One region of the Arthrobacter sp. JZ12 genome, then DNA from elsewhere that is predicted to be linked to it. Evidence: riboswitches for the same ligand, from Rfam matches in the RefSeq annotation. Region 1 holds a riboswitch; the other holds the start of a gene.
The links. Region 1 has a riboswitch for S-adenosylmethionine ahead of GC088_RS09740 (aminotransferase class V-fold PLP-dependent enzyme). Riboswitches for the same ligand answer to the same signal wherever they lie in the genome.

Region 1 (4,773 bases):
GCCGGAAGACGTCGCCCGCGTGCATGATCCGTGAGAGGCGGTGCACCCAGGGCACGCTGACGTCCAGCTGGTTCCACACGAGGGCGAAGATGCCGCCGGGTGCGAGGATGCGCGCCGCCTCAGCGCTGGCCTGCACGGGGTCGCACCAGTGCCACGCCTGGGCGATCGTCACGATGTCAAAGCCGGCCTCGGCAAGCCCGGACGCCTCAGCCGTGCCCACCTCGCAGCGAACCTCGGGAAGATTCCGCGCCAGGACGGCAAGCATGTCTGCGGACGGATCCACGGCCGTGACCGTGCGGCAGCGGCGCACGAGCTCGCGGGTGAACTTGCCGGTTCCGGCTCCGATGTCGGCGGCCCGTGCGTGCGGTCCGGGGACAATCCAGTCGACGCACGCATCCGGATAGCCCGGACGTACCCGCTCGTAGCGCTCGCTGTCCTGCAGGTAGCCCCGCGCCAGCTCCCGACGGCGGTGATCGGCGAGGCGGGGACCTCCGGGACCCATGGCGCAGCTCCTGGCAATCTGGACGTGCAAGTGGACGTGGAAGTGGACCTTCAAGTGGAAGTGAACGTGGAGGTGGATGTCGACGGCGCTTCAGGCCGCGAATCGAACCACGCAATTGACCACACAATTAAAGCACCGCTGAAGCGCCACCCTACCTGCTGCCAGGCAGTGAGTAGCGAGCCCTCAGTCGGTCGTGCAGGGGGCGGCTCCGGCCGTGCCCGGTGTGTGTGGTGCCCACTCAGGGAAGGAACGTGTCTCGACGGCGGGAACCCAGCGCCCGGCGTCGACTACGTAATCGGTGCCGAGACCGTCGCGAATGAGTGCCGATAGGCCGGTCAGCAGCCGATCGACGTCGTCGTGCCGGGAACCCAGCCCGAAACTTGCCCGGAGTGAGCCGGACGGCAGTCCCAGGCGCTTCAGGAGAGGGTGGGCGCAGAATTTGCCGTCCCGGAGTCCCACGCCGTGCTCCGCCGACAGGTACGCAGCGACCAGGCCGGCGTCGTACCCATGGACCGAAAAGTTAACGACGCCGATGGCGTCCGTGCTGTCGGAAAAAATTGAGTGGACCGTGATGCCCGGCAGGCCGCTGAGCCCTTCCACCAGTGCTTTACGGAGATCGGCCTCGTGGCGCAGCCACTCGTCCTCGTCGAGCCCGGAAATTACCTGGGTGGCGTGCGCCAGGGCCGCCGCACCCAGGACGTTGGGCGATCCGCCCTCGTGGCGGGCCGGACCGGTTGTCCAGGACACCGAATCCACCTTCACTGCCTTGACCGCGCCGCCACCGGCAAGGTGCGGCGAACCGGCGTCGAGCCAGTCCGGCCTGCCCACCAGCACACCTGCTCCGAAGGGTGCGTACAGCTTGTGACCCGAGAAGGCGACGTAGTCAATCCCGTCACGGAGGAGGTTCAGGCGCCGGTGCGGCGCCAGTTGGGCCGCGTCGACGGCGATGCGCGCCCCGGACGCGTGGGCAATCGCCGCGAGTCGGGCAATGGGAAGGACCTCTCCGGTGACGTTGGAAGCGCCGGTCACGGCGAGCAGGCTCACTCCGCCGGAGAGAAGTTCCTCTTCCACGGCAGCCACTGTTTCCTCGATGGTCGGTGCGGCAATCAGGCCCCGGTGCGGCCGATCCAGCCACGGCAGGAGATTGGCGTGATGTTCCAGGTCCAGGTAGAGCACGTCACCTTCCGCCGGCAGGCAGCCGGCGAGGAGGTTCAGGGCGTCGGTGGTGTTGCGCGTGAAAATGACGGCGTCGTCGTTACGGCCGCCTACGAAGCTGCGCACCGCCTGCCGCGCGTTCTCATACAGCGAGGTGGAGATTTGCGAGGCATAACCGGCACCGCGGTGCACGCTCGCGTAGTACGGAAGCACCGTCTGGACATAGTCGTTCACCGCCTCCAGAGCCGGCGTCGACGCGGCGTAGTCAAGGTTCACGTACCGGACGGTGCGGCCGTCGATCAGCGGGGCCGGAAGCTCCGCGCCGAGGACGTCGGCCAGCGGTTCGGCGGAGACGTTGCTGGTGTTTTCAAGGACGGCATTGCTCATGGCATAACCCCACAGTGCTCTCAAGGGACCGCCCTGGGAGGTCCCGCGCTTGCCGTACCACGGTCTGGCACGGCCTGGTCGTCACCCGGGGCACCCCACCGCGGAAGGAGGGTTGCCGGCCAGCAAACCGGGGTTTTGCGCTGGCACTCGTGACCAATGGCTTCAGGATAGGACAGTCCGATCCTTCCCTGCCTCATTGTTACGGCGTTACGCCGGTGCAGCGCCTTCCTGGAGCAGGTCGTCCAGCGTTGGGTTGAGGACCTTGAGCGCGTCACTGTGCAGCGTGCCGTTGGTTGCCAGCGCATTGCCGCCGAAAGGCCCGTCGGCGCCCTCGAGCGAGGTGAACCGGCCGCCCGCCTCGGTGACGATCGGCACCAGCGCAGCCATGTCGTACAGGTTGAGCTCCGGCTCGCAGGCAATGTCCACGGCGCCCTCTGCGACCAGGCAGTACGACCAGAAGTCGCCGTAGGCGCGGGTGCGCCAGACCGATTCCGTCAGTGACAGGAACTCGGGCAGGTTCCCGCGTTCCTTCCAGCCGGACAGGCTGGAGTAGGAGAGTGAGGCGTCTTCCAGCCGGGAGACGTTGGAGACCCGCAGCCGGGTTGCCGAGGCAAGCGACTTGCCCGTAAATGCTCCCGTTCCCGTTGCGGCCCACCACCGCTTCCCGAGGGCGGGCGCGCTTACGACGCCGACGACGGGACGGCCCTCATCAACCAGCGCTATGAGCGTTGCCCAGACCGGCACGCCGCGGACGAAATTCTTGGTGCCGTCGATGGGATCAATGATCCACCGGCGGGATCCTGCCCCGCTGCTGCCGAACTCCTCGCCCAGCACCGCGTCCCGCGGGCGGGCACGCGAAAGCTGGCCCCGAATGGCCTCCTCCGCTGACTTGTCGGCGTCGGTGACGGGCGTGAAGTCAGGCTTTGTTTCAACCGCCAGATCGAGCGCCTTGAAGCGGGACATGGTCTGGTCGTCCACGGAATCGGCCATCACATGTGCAAGGCGCAGGTCATCGTTGTAGCTCTGGAGGTTCATACTTTCAACCTATAACAACCTCTGCCTGCCGACCGGCAGACAGGGAATGGCCACCGTCGCGGGACCATCGATGCGAAACATACACGCCAAGAATCAGGGTTAAAAACAGGGAGGGACAGCGGCCGAAGCCGGTGTCCCTCCCTGGGAAGCTCTAGAGACTAGAGAACGGAGATGTTCTCAGCCTGGGGGCCCTTGGGGCCCTGGGTGGTCTCGAAGCTGACCTTCTGGTTCTCCTCAAGCGAGCGGAAGCCGCTCGAGTTGATTGCGGAGAAGTGAGCGAAAACGTCAGCGCCGCCGTCGTCAGGAGCGATGAATCCAAAGCCCTTTTCTGCGTTGAACCACTTGACTGTACCTGTTGCCATTTTACTTCCTTGGGTGTGAGGATCCCCCCGTACTTCGGGGTTCCCGTCGCGGTGTTCTTCCGCCTGCAAAAAAAGCTTTCGAACTCCGTAGAGAAATCAAGGCTTAAACATTCGTGCGCAACACAACAACTTTCTTGAGTCTAACAGAGTCACCCGGTTCTAGTGCATCCCCAGTTCCTTGGATCCCTGTACCTGTTCCGCACCTGCGCCGAGCAATCGGCGCAGCGATGCAAGCCGCACCGGGCCTGACTCACCTGCGGAACCGGATCCCACCCAGTCGTCCAGACCGCAGTTGACGGCGGTCTCGTCGTGCCGACAGCCGCGTTCACAGTCCTGGGTCCCCGGTTCCAGATCCGGGAAGGCCGCGAGGATCCGGTCGGGCTCCACATGGGCGAGGCCGAAGGATCGGATGCCCGGTGTATCGATGATCCACGTTCCAGGGGAGGAATCCTCGGCCTTCAGGGCGAAGGCCGACGACGACGTGTGCCGGCCGCGCCCCGTCACCGCGTTCACACCGCCGGTGGCCCGGTTGGCGCCGGTCAACGCGTTGACCAGGGTGGACTTGCCGACCCCGGAGTGGCCCAGCAGCACACTGACCCGGCCGTCCAGCAGCTCCTTCAGTTGGGCGATCGCCTGGTGTGCAAGGAGGGCGGAGGCCCCGCTTGCGGAGGTAGTTGGCACGGCATCCGGAGTTTCCGCGGTGCGGCTTGTGATGATCTCAAGGTCAAGGTGCTCATAGTTGGCCAGCAGTACCGACGGGTCCCGCAGGTCCGCCTTGGTGACGCAAAGCAGCGGCTGGATGCCGGCGTCGTAAGCGGCCACGAGTGCGCGGTCTATGAATCCGGTGCGCGGTTCGGGATTGGCGGCCGCCACAACGATGACCAGCTGTTCGGCGTTGGCTACGACGATCCGCTCCACGGGATCCGTGTCGTCAGCGCTTCGGCGCAGAACGGTCTGCCGGTCCTGGATGCGCACCAGCCGGGCCAGGGTGTCCGGTTCGCCGCTGACATCCCCGACCAGTGAGACCAGGTCACCGGCGACCACGGGGGACCGGCGCAGCTCGCGTGCCCGCGCAGCTATGACCGTGCGCTCTGCCTCCGTGTCCTCGTCCACCACAGCCGTGTACCGTCCCCGGTCCACGGTGATGATCCTGCCTGTGACTGCGTCCTCGTGTGCCGGGCGGTCCTTGGTGCGCGGTCGCGACCCCTTCTTGTTGGGCCGGATTCGAACATCAGACTCATCCCAGGAAGCAGTTCCTCGCCGGGATCCCGCTGGAGTCACCGCTGGGCGCTCGATTCGGCCGTAGTGGTCAGGTGCTGCCAGAGCTCGGGG
Region 2 (4,773 bases), 1.5 Mb from region 1:
GGAGCGGTCGTAGGACTCGGGGACCCCGTCAGGGAACCAGCCCATGAGCGAGCGGATCAGGGTGGGCGCCGTGTAGTAGCTGGTCACGCGGTAGCGTTCGATGATTTCGAAGTGCCGGCCCGGGTGGGGAGTGTTCGGTGTGCCCTCGAAGATCACCTGCGTGGCACCGTTGGAGAGCGGTCCGTAGATTTCGTAGGTGTGGGCGGTGACCCAGGCGAGGTCGGCGGTGCACCAGTGGACGTCGCTCTCGCGGCCGGCCGGATCAGGGTCGCTGAACAGGTACTCGAAGCTCCAGGAGGCCTGGGTCAGGTAGCCGCCGGTGGTGTGCACCAGGCCCTTGGGTTTTCCGGTGGTGCCCGAGGTGTACATGATGAACAGCGGCGTCTCGGCCTCGAACGCCTGCGCCTCGTGGACGGGCGAGGCGGAGCCGACGGCGTCGTGCCACCACACATCGCGACCCTCGGTCCACGCGATGTCGCTGCCCGTCCGGCGAATCACCAGCACGTGCTCGATGGCGTTGTCCCCGGCGACGGCTGCGTCGGCATTCTCCTTGACCGGTACGGCCGTCCCGCGGCGGTATTGTCCGTCCGTAGTCACGAGCAGCTTGGCGCCGGTGTCCTCGACGCGGAAACGCAGTGCTTCGGCTGAGAAGCCGCCGAACACCAGGGAGTGCACCGCGCCGATCCGGGCGCACGCCAGGGTGATGACCACCGTCTCCACCAGCACGGGGAGGTAGATGACCACCGGGTCGCCCTTGCCGATACCCAGGGCGGTCAGCGCGTTCGCGGCGCGGGAGACCTCGTCCTGGAGTTCGCGGTAGGTGACGGTGCGGCGGTCGCCGGGCTCGCCCTCGAAGAACAGCGCCGGCTTGTCACCGAGACCCGCCTCGACGTGACGGTCCACGCAGTTGTAGGCGGCGTTCAGGGTTCCGCCCGCGAACCACTCGATCCGGGGCACGGACAGTTCGCCGTCGGAGCCCGGGCGTGCCGGCTCGAACGTGTGGGCCGTGTGCCACTCGCTGGTCCAATGCAGCCGACGCGCGGCCTCCTCCCAGAAGGCCACGCGTTCAGCTTCAGTTTCCAGCCCTTCAGCTCCTGCATCGGGCGCCGTCAACGTGGAGGTGCTCAGGTCCACCGGCGTACCGCCCATTTCTCCGCCACGCCCAGCAGCGCATCGGTGGTCTTGCCGATCACCGCGAGCAGGATGATCGCCAGGAAGATCCTGTCCGTACGGCCGTTGTTGGTCGAGTCCGTGAGCAGGAAGCCAAGTCCCAGCGACGACGCGATCAGTTCCGCGGCCACCAGGAACAGCCACGCCTGGGCAAGCGCCAGGCGAAGTCCCGAGAAGATCGCGGGAACGACGGCGGGCAGCTGCACCGTGGTCAGCAGCCGGATTCCCTTCAGGCCGAAGGCCCGAGCCGCCTCGATCAGGTTCCGGTCCACGTGCCGCAGCGCCAGGTACAGGGTGGTGAACACGGGGAAGAACGCGCCGATGAGAATCAGCGTCACCTTCGAGTCCTCGCCGATCTTCATCCACAGGATGAGCAGCGGAACCCACGCCAGGGACGGAACAGCCCGCAGTGCGCCGATGGTCGGCGCCAGCAGGACATCGGCCAGGCGGGACAGGCCGAGCAGCGCGCCCAGCGCGAGGCCCAGCGTGGCACCCAGCGCGAAGCCGATGAGCACGCGCTGGGTGGAGATGGCGATGTGGATCCCCAGTTCGCCGCGCTCGATGAGCTCACGCGCGGCATTCACGACGTCGCCGGGCGGCGGCAGCTGCACAGCACTGAACACTCCGACGACGGAGTTCAGCTGCCACGCGACCACGATCAGCGCGGGAACCACCAGCCCGAGCAGCAGCCGCACCGACCGCCGGCCAAGCAGCCCGACGGAGGCCTCCGTGGGCTGGGCGGGTGCGCCGCCGTCGTCGTTCGCTGTTGTCACCGTGTGCCCGGTAGCTTCAAGGCCTTCCTTGCTGATGGCGTAGACGCTCTGGCCGGTGTTTCCGGGGTTCCCCATCTGCGTCATCAGGAGGCCTTGATTGCGTCCGGGTCGGCGTTGGAGATGAACGAGTCATCGAAGAGGGAGTCGAGTGCCTCGTCGATCTTGTCCTGCGAGGAGACATCGCCGGTCTCGACGAAGGACGGGCCGACCTTCTCGAGGACCTTGCGCTGCGCCTCGCCCGGCGCGGGGTCGACGTCGAGGTTGGTGCGCTCGATGATGACGGCGTTGGCCAGTTCCACGTCGATGCCGGCGACCTCGGCGAGGATCTGGGCGGTCTCCTCCGGGTTTTCCTTGGCCCAGGCGCGCGCCTTCTCGTAGGCGTTCACCACGGTCTGGGCGAGCTCGGGGCTCTCCTCCAGGAACTCCTCGTTGGCGTTGAGGAAACCGTAGGTGTTGAAGTCGATGTTGCGGAAGAAGAGCTCGGCGCCCTCCTGCTCGGCGGAAGCCATGATCGGGTCCAGGCCCGCCCAGGCGTCGACCGAACCGTTGTTCAGGGCGGCCCAGCCGTCAGCGTGCTGCAGGTTCTGCACGGTGACCTCGGAGGGGTCGATGCCTGCCGACTCGAGCGACTGCACCAGGAAGAAGTAGGGGTCGGTGCCCTTGGTCGCCGCGATGGACTTGCCACGCAGGTCCTCAAGGCTCTCGATGCCGGTGCCCTCGACGGTGACCATCGCGGACCACTCGGGCTGGGAGTAGATGTCGATCGTCTTGATCGGCGAGCCGTTGGAACGGGCGAGGAGCGCAGCGGAACCTGCGGTGGATCCGACGTCGACGGCGCCGGCGCGGAGGGCCTCGTTGGCCTTGTTGGAGCCCGCGGACTGAACCCAGTTGACGGTGACGCCCTCGTCCTCGAGCTCGGCTTCCAGCCAGCCCTGATCCTTGATGACCAGGCTGAGCGGGTTGTAGGTGGCGAAGTCGATGTTGAGCTCGGTCGCCGTGGTGCCGGATGCCTCGGTGGTGGAGGCTGCGTTCTCGCCTGCGAGGCAGCCGGTGAGGGCAAGGGTGCCGGTGGCGGCAACTGCTGCCGAGAGGACGGCGCGGCGGGTGAAGGACAAGCGTGTGCTGTTCATTTCTTCCTTTAGGTGGTGCGGCAGCCATCGTGCGGACGGGCACGACGGCGGAACGGGGGTGAAATTCTTGGGTGGCTGTGAAAGCCGGAAGCGGCCTAGTGGCCGGGAACACCGAGTTCGGTGAGGAGCGAGCTGCGCATTCGGCCCAGCTCGGCGGAGTTGCGGTCGCGGGGGCGGTCCCCGGGAACCGTGAGCACTTCGGCGATGGAGGCGCCGGGGCGGGTGGGATCGCTGGATTTGGCGAGCACAATGATGCGGTCGGCAAGTTGGAGGGCTTCGTCGACATCGTGTGTCACGAGCAGGACCGTGGTGGGCTGTGCCCGGTGGATGTCCAGCAGGAGGTCCTGCATCTTCAGGCGGGTCAGGGCGTCGAGGGCGCCGAACGGCTCGTCGAGCAGGAGCACCTTGGGGTTGCGGGCGAGCGCCCGGGCCAGCGACGCCCGCTGCGCCATGCCGCCTGAGACTTCGCGCGGCCGGTGCTCGGAGAAGTCGGAGAGTTCCACCAGCCCGAGGAGTTCGCTGACCTTTGCCTTGCCCTCGGCGGCGCCGGTTCCCTTGGGGAGGCCGATTGCCACGTTGGCGCGCAGCGAAAGCCAGGGGAGCAGGCGGGGTTCCTGAAAGGCGACGGCGCAGCGGTCGTCGATGCCGTTGACCGCGGTCCCGTCGATGAGGACGGCACCGCTGGTGGGGGCGTCGAGACCCGCAGCAGCGCGAAGCAACGTGGACTTGCCGCAGCCGCTGGCGCCGACAATCGCCAGTACCTCACCTGCGCGCACGTCGAGGTTGATGTCGCGTAGGACAACGTGTTCGCCGCTGCCCGTGCCGAAGGAACGGGTCAGGGAGGAGAAGGCCAGGGCAGTGCCTGCTTGGTGGCGACGCCGGACTGGATTTTGGCGGCGGCCTGCTGCTGGGCGCTGAGGACAGTACTCATTTAGATCACTCCATCGCTCCTGGCAGTAGCACCCGTTCCCCTGCGATGCAGGTAAGGGTTGCTGCGGCGTCAACGATCCAGGTCTCTCGGCCGCTCGGGATGGTGAGCTTCTACTAAACGACTTTGTGACCGTCCGTTGCAACATGTGTCGTAACAAAGCGACCAGCGCGCTGAAGAAGTGTTAATGCATCGGTGACGGAAATCACGGTCGGTGAACGGCCGGTGAACAGAACTTAAGAGAGTCCTCATCTGCTTCTCACGGGCTTCTCCTTCCTGCTTGGTTGTGTGGAACCCGGGAACAATCAATCGAAAGGAATGTCCCATGGGTCTCATCACTGAAGCAGCAGAACTCAATGTCAGCACGGCAGTTAATGTCAGCACGGTCTCCGAACGGCTTATCGCCCTCGATCCCGCACGCCTGAAGCGGGCCAAGAAGGCCTACACAACGCGGCACTTCGCGGCGGCGGTCGAGGCCGAGCCGAACGGCTACTTCCTGCGCCAGGGGGTGCCGGCGGTCGGTGACCTGGTGCTCGCAGAGGTCGTTGAACTCGGCTCACATACCAAGCTGGAGGGCCCGCACTCCCGGCGCCAGTCGATGTTCGTCGGCGACGAGATCGTGGTGACCTACGGCAACCGGTACGCGCCGGACCAGTTCCTGGCAGAGGTGCCCGGGGACCTGCGTCAGTGCAACCTCGTTGCTGCCGGGGGTGTTGCCGGTGCCGTCCTTGAGCAGCACGCGGCGATGAAACCCGCGACCGTTATCCAGCCG

Region 2: it holds a riboswitch for S-adenosylmethionine, as region 1 does, so the genes downstream of both, GC088_RS01335 (ABC transporter ATP-binding protein) here and GC088_RS09740 (aminotransferase class V-fold PLP-dependent enzyme) in region 1, are expected to answer to the same signal.

What each region holds. Positions count from the first base shown of each region.
Region 1 is NZ_CP045246.1:2,096,356-2,101,128, reverse strand. Features, by position in the region: gene GC088_RS09745 (class I SAM-dependent methyltransferase) at 1-502, opposite strand, end outside; gene GC088_RS09740 (aminotransferase class V-fold PLP-dependent enzyme) at 686-2,044, opposite strand; SAM riboswitch class IV at 2,085-2,199, opposite strand; gene hisN (histidinol-phosphatase) at 2,252-3,079, opposite strand; gene GC088_RS09730 (cold-shock protein) at 3,238-3,441, opposite strand; gene rsgA (ribosome small subunit-dependent GTPase A) at 3,601-4,722, opposite strand; gene aroA (3-phosphoshikimate 1-carboxyvinyltransferase) at 4,719-4,773, opposite strand, start outside.
Region 2 is NZ_CP045246.1:255,818-260,590, forward strand. Features, by position in the region: gene acs (acetate--CoA ligase) at 1-1,149, opposite strand, end outside; gene GC088_RS01325 (ABC transporter permease) at 1,125-2,027, opposite strand; gene GC088_RS01330 (aliphatic sulfonate ABC transporter substrate-binding protein) at 2,027-3,073, opposite strand; gene GC088_RS01335 (ABC transporter ATP-binding protein) at 3,169-3,927, opposite strand; SAM riboswitch class I at 4,012-4,110, opposite strand; gene GC088_RS01340 (DUF1611 domain-containing protein) at 4,327-4,773, shown strand, end outside.